One region of the Furfurilactobacillus sp. WILCCON 0119 genome, then DNA from elsewhere that is predicted to be linked to it. Evidence: predicted binding sites of a transcription regulator. Region 1 holds the regulator's gene; each other region holds the start of a gene.
The links. Region 1 encodes Rex, which represses fermentation and respiration genes when NADH is low (regulators of the CRP and FNR family bind a similar motif). Its sites were predicted from a motif close to TTGTGAANTANTTCACAA; they were not measured.
Positions count from the first base shown of each region.

Region 2: ACRYI5_RS07705 (iron-containing alcohol dehydrogenase) is a predicted target of Rex. The motif match lies at 1,591-1,608, and genes of this name have one in related genera.
Region 3: pdhA (pyruvate dehydrogenase (acetyl-transferring) E1 component subunit alpha) is a predicted target of Rex. The motif match lies at 1,295-1,312, and genes of this name have one in related genera.
Region 4: ACRYI5_RS06775 (MaoC family dehydratase) is a predicted target of Rex. The motif match lies at 1,127-1,144, and genes of this name have one in related genera.

Region 1 is NZ_JBPCCV010000002.1:261,964-265,116, forward strand. Features, by position in the region: gene groL (chaperonin GroEL) at 1-962, opposite strand, end outside; gene groES (co-chaperone GroES) at 1,032-1,316, opposite strand; gene ACRYI5_RS04810 (redox-sensing transcriptional repressor Rex) at 1,563-2,222, opposite strand; gene ACRYI5_RS04815 (ABC-F family ATP-binding cassette domain-containing protein) at 2,563-3,153, shown strand, end outside.
Region 2 is NZ_JBPCCV010000004.1:125,548-128,700, forward strand. Features, by position in the region: gene ACRYI5_RS07700 (ABC transporter ATP-binding protein) at 1-193, opposite strand, end outside; gene ACRYI5_RS07705 (iron-containing alcohol dehydrogenase) at 381-1,553, opposite strand; gene ACRYI5_RS07710 (peptidoglycan bridge formation glycyltransferase FemA/FemB family protein) at 1,771-3,015, opposite strand.
Region 3 is NZ_JBPCCV010000005.1:60,980-64,132, reverse strand. Features, by position in the region: gene ACRYI5_RS08700 (hypothetical protein) at 1-248, shown strand, start outside; gene ACRYI5_RS08695 (peptide deformylase) at 332-943, opposite strand; gene pdhA (pyruvate dehydrogenase (acetyl-transferring) E1 component subunit alpha) at 1,456-2,574, shown strand; gene ACRYI5_RS08685 (alpha-ketoacid dehydrogenase subunit beta) at 2,577-3,153, shown strand, end outside.
Region 4 is NZ_JBPCCV010000003.1:258,864-262,016, reverse strand. Features, by position in the region: gene ACRYI5_RS06780 (DMT family transporter) at 1-850, shown strand, start outside; gene ACRYI5_RS06775 (MaoC family dehydratase) at 1,160-1,594, shown strand; gene ACRYI5_RS06770 (enoyl-CoA hydratase-related protein) at 1,660-2,457, opposite strand; gene ACRYI5_RS06765 (MIP/aquaporin family protein) at 2,843-3,153, shown strand, end outside.

The sequences.
Region 1 (3,153 bases):
ACCTTACCTGCTTGACCCAACTGTTCAACGGTTGTGTCCTTCAAGTTCAGGCCAAGGTCATCAGTCACAACGGTTCCGCCAGTCAAGGCAGCGATGTCTTCCAGTTGTGCCTTCCGCCGGTCACCAAAACCAGGCGCCTTAACGGCAACCACGTTGAATGTTCCCCGCATCTTGTTCAATACCAACGTTGGGAGTGCTTCACCGGTAATGTCATCGGCGATGATCAACAATGCACGGCCCTGTTCAACAACTGATTGCAATAATGGCAAGATGTCTTGGATGTTCGCAATCTTCTTGTCGGTAATCAGGATGTATGGGTTGTCTAAGTCAGCTTCCATCTTGTCGTTGTCGGTAACCATGTATTGACTCATGTACCCACGGTCAAACTGCATTCCTTCAACAACATCGGACGTTGTTTCGATTCCCTTAGATTCTTCAATGGTGATCACACCATCGTTACCAACCTTTTCCATTGCGTCGGCAATCAACGTCCCGACTTCTGGATCAGCGGCTGAAATGGACGCAATCTGAGCAATGTCAGACTTAGTCTTCACATCGTGGCTCATCTTGTGCAAGGCATCAACGGCGGCGTTGGTTGCCTTTTCGATCCCGGTGCGAATCCCAACAGGGTTTGCACCCGCCGTAACGTTCTTCATCCCTTCGTTAACGATGGATTGCGTCAACACCGTGGCGGTCGTTGTTCCGTCACCGGCGATGTCGTTTGTCTTGGAAGCAACTTCTGCCACCAACTTAGCACCCATGTTTTCGAAATGATCCTTTAATTCAACGGCCTTGGCAATCGTTACCCCATCATTTGTGATGGTTGGTGAACCGTATGTTTGTTCCAAAACGACGTTCCGTCCCTTTGGTCCAAGCGTTGTCTTTACTGTGTTTGCTAATTTATCGACCCCAGCGAGCATTGCGCTCCGGGCGTCTTCTGAAAACTTCAAATCTTTAGCCATTTTTCTGCCACCTCAACTGTATTTTAGTGTGCTGACACATGCTTATTTCGGTTTGTTAACGCTGCGTTGTTATTCAACAACCGCAACGATGTCTTTTTCATGGAGAACCAGGTAGTCATTACCGTTATCTGAAACTTGGGTTCCCGCATATTTGTCAAACATCACAACGTCGCCCGCTTTAACAAGTGGGGCAACCGTCGTTCCGTTGTCCAAAATCCGGCCAGTTCCAACTGAGATAACCTTCCCAGTTGTTGGCTTTTCCTGTGCATTACTTGCAAGGACAATGCCACCAATGGTCTGTTCTTCTTCTTCTGAAGCTTGTAAAATAACGCGATCTCCTAATGGTTTTAACACGTTGATTCCCTCCAATATCATTATTATAATCAGAGCTTTTAGCACTCTTATACGTTAAGTGCTAACAACATGCTCTATGATAACCATGCCGCTTTCTGAATGCAAGTGTTTTGGTCAAACTTAGTCAAAAAGTTTTTTCCCAAGCCACTGACGCCCCATTCACCAAGACATACGGCAACGTGAGCCAAATGTTTTTTGACAATAAAAAAACATCTGGCTCATTGTCCAAATGTTGTTAAACCGTGCTTATTCGTCGTCCTCTTCCCCATCGTCGCCACCTTCGTAATGGTCGATGAAGTAAATCAAGGTTTGTAATTCGTTTGTTAAATCGACGTTTTGAACCCGAATGTTGTCAGGAACCGTTAACCGCCGTGGCGTAAAGTTCAAAATTCCCTGAACACCAGCTTCAACCACTTGATTCGTCACGTCTTGCGCTGTGTCTTCTGGCACACTCACAATTGCAATTTCAATTTGTTGATCCCGCAACTGTTGTACCATCTCATCCAGTGGATAAATTGGCACACCACTTTGAACTGTATTAATGATGGCTTCGTTCACATCAAAAGCGGCACTGATCCGAACGTTACTGTTTTGGTGGAAGTTAAAGTTGAGCAATGCATGCCCAAGGTTCCCAACCCCGATCAATGCAACGTTAGTCAGTTGATCCTGATTTAAGATTCGTTTGAAGAATTCAAGTAATTTAGGCACGTCATAGCCGTAGCCCCGTTTTCCTAGTGCACCAAAATAGGAAAAGTCCCGCCGAATCGTGGCGGAATCCACCTTCACTGCTTCTGACAATTCTGTTGATGAGACGCGCATCTTATCTGCGTTGAGGAGAATGTTCAAGTATCGATAATAAATTGGCAACCGTTTTGCCGTTGCCCGTGGAATTCGTTGTTCAGCCACAGCAGTCACTCCTTTTCTTTCCGCACTTTGCGGGTTATCCTTGTGAAACTCGTTGTAAGGTAAATTATAGCATAGGGCCCCTTATTGTGAAGCATATTTCATATCAGCATTCGGGTATTTCGCAAAATTACAAGGGCATTTCACCATTTTTCAATGCGCAAAAGTGGCTTAAACCGGCGTTTCTTTTACTGATTAATTTTTAGACCACTTCTCGAGTGGTTACACGCGTTTATCCACCAATCATTAGTTCATTTCACGAACTTTTTGTCCCTTTCGCAATCCCACCCCACAACATGCTAAAATAGAACAAAGACTTTTATGATGTAGGAGACCTCAATTTATGCAAGTGCTTCAGGTGCAACAAGTTGCGCGACGTTTCGGCGCTGATACTTTATTTCAACACGTTTCAATGACCATTAACGACCGCGACCGTGTCGGTTTGGTGGGCCGGAATGGTGCCGGAAAATCCACCCTGCTGAAAATGATTGCTGGCATTACGGAGCCTGATGAGGGGACCATTTCCTCTTCAAAGGGCGCCACCATCGGCTACCTTCCCCAGGACGCCGGCTTAACCTCGAGCAACACCGTCTGGGACGAAATGCTCACCGTTTTTGCTCAGCAGCAGCGTCAGGAAGCCCAGTTGCATCAACTCGAAGCCCAAATTGCCGACCCCGCGGCTGATCATACCAGTACAGATTACACCCACTTACTAACCGACTACGACCAGTTGCAGCACGACTTCACAGAAAATAACGGTTATGGCTATCAGGCCACGATTCGTGGTGTTCTCCATGCCTTTCATTTCGATGAAGACACGTACGACCGTAACGTCACCAGTTTTTCTGGTGGGCAAAAGACCCAGCTTGCACTTGCCAAACACCTTCTTCAACGCCCAGACCTGCTGATTTTGGATGAACCAACAAACCATTTG
Region 2 (3,153 bases), on a different contig from region 1:
ACAAACCGATGTCGTGATGAGGAATAACGTGGTCGATGATGAATTGCTCATACTGTGGAATCACAAACTCAAGCAATGAAATGATGGCCAGGGCCACGACGTTTAGGCCGAGCAACCATTTCTTGTTTAAAACTTGTCCGAACACGAACCGGAACATTTGGCCGGTGGTGACGGATGATGATTGATTTTTCATGGTGTACCCCCGATAAGATTCAGTGAATTTGTCATTAGGGTACCCGTAATTTTGCGTTGTTCCAACTATTTGTGCTTGTGGAAAACCGCATTTATACGGCGACATCATGCCGATTTTTGGCCAAAATAAACCCCCTCGTCAGATGACGAAGGGCTTATTTGTGCATTAAGCACGGTTAAGGCGTTAATTATTCAGCGTCGTAAGCTGCTTGGAAGATCTTGATGATGTCTTCCTTAGTTCCCTTACGAGGGTTAGAGAAGGCGTTCCCATCCTTCAAGGCGTTTTCAGCCATCAGTTCAAAGTCTTCAGGCTTAGCACCGATTTCCTTGATGGAAGCAGGGATTCCAACATCTTGTGACAATTGCTTCATGGCCTTGATGGACAATTCAGCGGCGTCACGTGTTGACAGACCTTCAGTGTTTTCACCCATGATTTCAGCTAATTCAGCGAACCGTTGTGGGTCAGCAATCAGGTTGTATTGTTCAACGTAAGGCAGAAGCAGGGCACAGCAGACACCATGAGGCGCGTCATATTGACCACCCAATTGGTGAGCCATGGCGTGAACGTAACCTAAGTTGGCGTTGTTGAAGGCCATTCCGGCTAACATTTCAGCTTCAACCATCTTGGTCCGTGCTTCCAAGTTGTGACCATTAGCAACGGCTTCACGTAAGGAAGTTTCGATCAACTTGATGGCTTCGATACATTGTGAGTCGGTGATTGGGTTATGGTCAACAGAAACGTAAGGTTCAACGGCTTGGACAAAGGCGTCCATCCCAGTAGCGGCCGTTAAGCTCTTTGGAACATCTAACATCAAACTTGGGTCGTTGAATGAAACCAACGGAATGTTCCGCCATGAAACAACAACGAACTTCAAGTGTGTTTCTTCGTTAGTGATAACTGCGTGACGGGTCAATTCTGAACCAGTTCCGGCAGTTGTGTTAACGGCGATCAATGGTGGCAAAGCCTTGTCTAAGGTTTCGATTCCAGCCAGTGTGGTAATGTCGTCACCGTTTGTCAAAATGATTCCGGCACCTTTACCAGTATCATGGGCAGACCCACCACCAACAGTGATGATTGAGTCAGCGCCTTCATCTTCATATAACTTTTTAACTTCTTTAATGTTGCGGATCTTTGGGTTAGGTTCAACGCCATTGTAAATGACGTAGTCAACACCAGCTTCATCCAATGAAGCCAACGTTTGTTGAACGGCACCGCCTTCTAATCCTTCAAGGAACTTGTCGGTAACGATGACCGGCTTCTTCATGCCGAGCATCTTAGCGCGATCACCAATCTTACTGATGACACCAGGGCCAAAGAAATTAACACTTGGCATTAAGAAATCATAACTACGTTCAACCATAAATGAAAAACCTTCTTTCGGAATTTGTGAAAACATGTCGTAACTTTATTCACAAGTAAACTATAACTGTCATAGTTACAATTATCAATACCTAGTTGTTGTCTTAAGTGGTCTAGTTTTGGTAAGGAATTGCTTGCATATGATTATCTTGTCGTTTTCAGTGTGTTTTCCGAAAAACATTCCGGAATTTTCACAAGCGTGGCATTGAGCATGAAAATTATGAAACAAGTTGTTTCAATTCTTTGAAGACCGACAGCATCTGGTGTTTGGCAGGGCGGATGATCTTCGTAAATTCACCAAGGATCTCAGTGGGGTAGCCGTTGAAGCCACGTTTGAACTCGAAGACACCGTCGTTTCCGTCAAACTGACCGGCGATGCCCAAAAAGTTGTACGTGGGGATGCCAGCCGCGGCAGCTTCGTGCATCATCGTGTCCTGAAGTAAGAACGGTCCGCGAAAGGCCTTAAACGTTTCGTTGGTATAGCTAAAAACGTAGTCCATTTCTTGCGGTTGGCTGATGAACATCGCACCAGCAATATTCAGGACAGGACCAAACGCTTCTAAGAAGGTATTGGCTTGCGTGATTTTCTGATGGTGATTTGCGTTTTGCCGTTCCAACTCGGCGATCTTTTTATCGTTGTAGGCTTTGTGTTTAGCAGCTAGTTCCGCGATTTGGTGCTGATTTTGATCGATTTTATCTTGGTAGCGTGTCATGTAGCGGGGTAAATTCAGCTCCGCCACCATAAACTTAACGTGATCCCCGTAAGTTTGAAATGCACTTTGGTAATAGCTTAACGGTTTGTCCTTGAAGTGAAGCCGTTCAGCCGTGGCTTCGGTATTGTTTTTAAACTCAGCGAGTTCATCAAAGGTCAACTGGCGCAGCTCAACACCAACCTCTTTGGCCTTATTGATGTTGTAGCGCGTGGCCTTTGAGTAGCTGGCGGTCAGCTCTGCCGCGGTCAAGCCGCTCAGCGTCTTTTTATAAACAAAGTGATTTGCATGGGTCGCCTTTTGGTAACCAGTTGCGGTGAAATCGGTGTAGCGATAGTGGAGAACCTCAAGCATATGAATGAGCTCGGCGTTTTGCTCAGTTACGATCTCACCGTCGTCATTTAAAACGTAGCGATCTAGGTTGGGCAACAAGGAAAATTCCAGCCCCTCGTGATCGTAAGCATACGTGGTGAGGCATTCAAGAAAGGTCTTAAGGCGGTCAAACGTCAGCGCGTCCTTCGGGAAAACGGGGCCGCCGTACACCTCAAAGCGGTAACCAAAGTGGATTTTACGCCCCACCAACAGGGCCGCCATAACCAAGCTTGTGTCGTCACGAAGGCCCAGATAAACAGTGATGTTGCCTTGATCAGCCAGGAGCTGGCGCTGCCAACTCGTTTGGTAAAAGCAGCCGTTCGCACACGTTTGTTCAAAGGTCATGAATTCAGATTCGGATAGTTCAGTCGTGGTTAACATTGGCAAGTCCTCCATGTCATTTGTGGTTGGCATTACTATCGGGGGTTGACCTTTAAGGAGCCTTAAGATTGAAAATAAATCACCACAAAAAAGCTGAGAACGCTCGTTAAATCAAGGCTTAAAAATTCTTCTAAATAA
Region 3 (3,153 bases), on a different contig from region 1:
TAACGCCTGCTCAATTGCCAATGCTGCGCCGGCAGTTGAATAATGCACTGGGTGAATACGCGGGTAAACATGAGGTTACCCGTTATTCAGCAGACTCACCAACGTTTGTGGTTACAGATCTATGGCTCTTTGAAGACCAATGGCATGTCGATGTCGCGTACCTAATGAATGAGGCGACCGTCGAGTACATTCGGGATTTAAAACGTCTTAATGCTTCTGAAGTTCCCACCCAAGAAAAACAGGATTAATGAACAAATAAAAATGGCAACGACCTACATTATCTGGGTCGTTGCCATTTTTGATTGTTCATTATTAATAGCTGTGGCGTGGGTTAACCAATTAAAATGGTGCCATCATCAGCGGCGAAGGGATGTTCATGATTAATGTGATCATAGAACAAGGTGCCGTGTAAATGATCAATTTCATGTTGGCAAACAATGGCTGGGTAATTCTTCAGCCGAATCGAGTGAGTCTCACCGTCAACATCTTGGTACCGAAGGGTGATCCGGTCAGCACGGGGAACATAGCCAGGCCGATCTTCATCAACGGATAAACAACCTTCACCCTCAGATAGTGCACCAGCTTGAACTGATTGGCTAACGATAACGGGATTGATGATCACGTCTTTAAAGATTGGGTTATCTTGTGCTTCTTGGGCAGCCTTGACGATATCGTCGTGGTTTTCAGGATCCTCTGGTTCAACCGGGGAGGGAACCAAGACGGCAGCCATCTGAATGGAAACATCCACTTGTGGTGCGGCCAAACCGACACCGGCCCGGAGCTTATACTTTTCAGCGAGGTCAGGATTTTGGCTAACTTCCAAATATTCCATCATGTCAGCAGCAAGCTGGCGGTGCTCCTCACTTAAAGGAAAGGTAACCTTAGCCGCCTGTTTTCGCAAAGTGGGGTTACCATCCCGAATAATGTTGTTCATTAATATCACGTTCGTTCCTCCTCGAGTAGTTCTGCATACTAGTGTAGCATATGCGTGAAAATGGGACTACTACCCATCTTAATTGAATGTGGCCGCCCATGATTTTGTTAATTGCTAAGTGAAACAACAAACAATGCGGATTGTTTCACCGTAATTTTCAGTTGAATTAGTGGGTGATTCACGGCTGGTTTGGGGATGCTTGTGAAAATGGAAAGGGATGAAAGAAATGGTTGAGCCCTGTTAACCGTTCAAGGAAAAGAGTAAAAATCGTGACCTGACGCGGATACGGTTTATTTGTTAGACAAATTTAGCAAAAACTGTCCGAAAGCTTCACAAAGTCGCAGGTGGCTGCCTGATCTATTGTGAACAGATTAACGAGACTGAAAACCCTTGCAAACGGATTCTGCAAAGCGGTACAATAAATTACGAAAGATGAAAGCGCATACATTTGCTTATGAGAAATATTAGACACTGGGCGAATGAACAGCTGTCATCAGATAAAGGAAAGGAATGTGTGCATTATGGCAAACAACGATTCATCAACGGCAATTGTCGATTTCGCTGCAATTAAAAATAACCAAGGCAGTGATTATAAGACGGTGCAAGTATTAGACAGTTCTGCCAAAGTCGTTAATCAAGAGGTCTTTGATAGTTTCAGCAATGACCAATTGGTTGATTTCATGAAGAAAATGGTATGGGAACGTGCATTGCATGAACAAACAATGAGCTTTTCACGTCAAGGTCGGTTAGGCTTTTACGCCCCAACGGCTGGTGAAGAAGCAAGTGAAATGGGGAGTGTTTCAGCATTTGAACCCCAAGACTTCTTATTCCCTGCTTACCGTGACCTTCCTCAATTAATTCAACATGGTGGTTCAGTTGAAAAAGGGTACTTATGGTCACGTGGTCATGTTCTTGGCAATATTTATGATGAAAAATATCGTGCTTGGATGCCACAGATCATTATCGGTGCACAGTATGTTGAAGCTGCCGGTGCTGCTCTAGGAATTAAAAAGAACGGTGAAAAGAACGTCGCCTTTGTTTACACCGGTGATGGTGGGACATCGCAAGGGGACACGTACGAAGGATTAAACTTTGCTGGGGCTTTCCAAGCACCACTTGTTGCCTTTGTTCAAAATAACGGTTTTGCCATTTCTGTTCCACGTGCAAAGCAAACAGCTGCGAAGACACTGGCTCAAAAAGCTGTCGCTGCCGGAATTCCATCTGTTCAAGTTGATGGGATGGATGTTTTGGCCGTTTACGCTGTTTCAAAAGCTGCCCGTGACTATGCGGCAGCAGGGAACGGACCAGTCTTAATTGAAACCTTAACGTACCGGTATGGTGCTCACAGTTCCGCTGGTGATGACCCATCGCGTTACCGGAGTAAAGAAGAAGAAAAACCGTGGCATGATGAAGACCCATTGATTCGGTTACGGAAAGTGCTGACAGATAAGGGCTTATGGTCTGATCAACAAGAAAGTGACTATGTCGACGCATGCAAAGCTGACTTTAAGGCTGCATTGAAGGCTGCGGATGCAGAACCAAAGCAAACCAACGTTGAAATGTTAAAGAATACGTTCGAAGTACCAACTCCGAACATCAAGGCGCAAATTGCCGAATTTGAAGCAAAGGAGTCGAAGTAATCATGGCTACGAAAACTTATATTCAAGCGATTACTGACGGACTTGATCAAGTCCTAAGCGACGATGACAAGACGTTAATCTTCGGTGAAGATGTCGGGAAAAATGGTGGTGTGTTCCGGACAACCCAGGGCTTACAGGACAAGTATGGTGAAGACCGGGTCTTCGATACACCATTAGCTGAATCTGGAATTTTAGGATTAGCAATGGGATTAGCTGCAACTGGCTGGCGCCCACTCCCTGAAATCCAATTCATGGGCTTTACGTTTGAAGCAATCGACTCCATCGCCGGTCAAATGGCCCGGACACGATTCCGCTTTGGTAACACAAAGAACATGCCAATCACCATTCGGACACCATTTGGTGGTGGGACGCATACCGCTGAAATGCATTCCGATAACTTGGAAAACTTCTTTACTGGTGTACCAGGATTACGGGTTGTAACACCATCTAATCCTTATGACGCCAAGGGCTTGATTATTTCCGCAGTTGAAAATAACGACCCTGTATTGTTCATGGAAAACTTGAAACTGTACCGGTCCATGAAGGCTGATGTGCCAGATGGTAAGTACACGGTTCCGT
Region 4 (3,153 bases), on a different contig from region 1:
CGGTGGTTTAGCATTACTACCAATTGCAGTACATACATTACATCGAAAAAATCAGCAGCTGCATCTCCGTGATTGGGGGGCCTTTGCCCTAACTGGATTCACCTGTGTTGTTGTCAGTATGACACTCTATCAGATGGCAATCCAGGCAACGACCGCGTCAACAGTTGCCATTTTATTAAGTGCTAATCCTGTTTTTGGGATGTTGATTGGATTGATCTTCTTGGGTGAACGGATGACGCGAACCAACACGATTGCCGTTATTTTAACGCTAGTTGGGTTGGTGATCATCATTAACCCCTTTAAATTGACGAATCCCGTGGGCATTTTATTGGGCCTGTTGTGTTCAATAACGTTTGGTCTTTATGGCGTTCTTTCCCGGGTGAATTCGAATCGGCGGCACTTTGATGGGTTGACCATGACCTGTTTCTCGTTCATTGCCGGAGCGATGGAATTGGGCCTGTTCATGTTATCAACGCACATTCCGGGTGAGGCAAACGTCCTTCGCGGAATCAAGGGCTTCAGTGACGTGCCGTTTTTTGCAAACTTGAGTTGGAGTTCTCTGCCACTGTTGGCTTACGTTAGTATCCTTGTGACCGGGGTGGCGTTTGGCTTATACTTCATCGTCATGGATGAGGCGGGGATTCCCGTTGCCTCGCTGATCTTCTTCATTAAACCAGCCTTGGCACCAGTGTTAGCGCTGATCGTGCTTGGGGAACCGATTTATAAAAATACGGTCGTTGGGATCGTTGTTATCCTGATCGGTTCCGTTGTGACACTGGTTGGTGAAAAGATTGCGTTGACCATGGGCCAGTGGTTTAACACATCGAACGGTGGTCATAACCACTCGTAAGATTAAACGAATAATGAAACGCGTCATTAAGACCGTCAATTCAATTTAGGATTGACGGTTTTTTATTCCCTGATCGGGTGAAACGGCCCGACGCCAGTTTAGTAAAATTATCACAATATGAAGGTGCTGGACGCCGGACCATCAAGATGATTGCCGCGAGTTGACGGGCTTTTAACCAACCTATTACGTGCAGAAATAGCGTCAATAAATAATTCGTATTGGATATGAAATCGCTTCCAGAAGACAATGAAGACGTTATCACAGGGTGATGTAATCTTGTGATTTAAAACACATCATGGAGGCTGTAAAATGGTTGATTACAAAATTATTTATGAAGACGAATTAGAAGTTGGGATGAGCGGCGAATTCTCCAAACGGGTCACCGAAGCTGACGTGAAGGACTTTGCGAAGGTCACCGGGGACTACAACCCCATGCATATGGACGATGAGTTTGCTGAACAAACCCAATTTCACGGCCGGATTGCGCACGGCATGATTTCTGCGGGAATGATCTCGGCTTGCTTAGGAACAAAGATGCCGGGACCAGGAGCCATTTACCTAGGACAGACGTTACGGTTTGAGAAACCAGTTCACTTTGACGATGTTCTGGTTGTTACGGCTGAGGTTACCAAGATCGAAGCCAAAAAGCACTTTAAGATTGCAACGATTGCAACAACGGTGACAAATCAAAATGGTGAGATCGTTACTGATGGCGAAGCGACGATCATGCCAGCTAAACATTAAGCCACCACAATAAGAACGCCCCCCTCATGGTAAAAGAGGGGGGCGTTCCTATTGTGATTTAGATGTTATTCGTTAGGAAATTCTGCTTTCCGTTTTTCAAGAAAGGCGGTCATACCTTCCGTTTGATCAGCGGTTGCAAATGTTTGGGCCCACATTTGGGTTTCGAAGTCGATGGCGGTGTCGAGGGGAAGATCAGCGGCACGGTCAATGACGTACTTAGCCATCCCGACAGCAATCAACCCATTCTTCTGAATGGTGTCCGCAATTTCCGTCACCTTGTCCGTTAAGGCGGCTGGTTCCGTCACTTCTTCAACGATCCCGGTCCGGTAAGCTTCTTCTGCATCCACCATGGTTCCCGTTGCAATCATTTCCTTGGCTTTCCCACGACCGACTAACCGGGTAAGGCGCTGGGTTCCCCCAAAGCCAGGAACGATCCCAAGCGTCACTTCAGGTTGACCAAACTTGGCCTTATTTGAAGCCACTCGCATGTCGCATGAGGCGGCTAATTCAAGACCACCACCTAAACAGTAACCGTTTACGGCAGCAATGGTGACTTGTGGTAAGTTTTCAATCTTACCAAACGTTTCGTGCGCTAATTTTGATAAATCAGCGGCTTCCAGAGCATTCATGTCACGCATTTGGGCGATATCTGCGCCTGCGACGAAGGCCTTTTTACCGGCACCTGTGATGGTAAGCACCTTAATGTCGGCGGCGTTCATTTTGACGTTATCCAGTGCCCGACCAATTTCGATCAGTGTGGCTGAATTTAAGGCGTTCATTGACCGCGGCCGGTTAATGGTCAAGGTTGCAATCCCATCAGAGACATCAAGCAAAATGTTTTTAAACGTTGTTGTTTTAATCATCGTTAGTAACGTCCTTTCGTAATTCCGGGAGTGATACTAGCGAGCACTTTCAATTCACATGATAGCGTGAAATCAAATAAATGCAATGATGCACATGCAAAGCGAAAAAATGGAAATCGCGTCGCACTGGGATTTGCAGGGAACCTTTAATCACCAAGGTAGACAAGTTCATCAGCAAAGTTTGTGAAAAAACGAATTTTTATGGAATTAAAATGGTGTTGAATTAGGCTTTGACCAGCCTATAACTTTTTGTAATCGAAATAATGAAAAAATATCAACATTTACTTCTGAAAGCGTTTTTTTTATAGTTCATATTGGTTAAAATATAAAGTAATGTGCAAAATGTTACTTTATGCAGGTTGAAAACTAAAGGAGGCGGATATTTATGACAGGTAGTTGGGATGTTCGGTTAGCAGCAGAGTTTTTTGGCACGATGATTTTGGTCTTATTCGGGAACGGGGCCGTTGCCAATTCGTTTTTGAAGGGGACAACGGGGAACGGAACGGCTGGTCAAGCTAATGGGGGGTGGCTGTTCATTGCATTTGGGTACGGCCTCGGGGTCATGATCCCGGCGATGATGTTTGGATCCATTTCAGGAAACCACCTTAATCCCGCAATTACACTGGCTCAAGCAGCGGCAGGAATCTTTCCGTGGTCACAGGTGCTGGGCTACTTGTTAGCGCAGTTTGCTGGCGC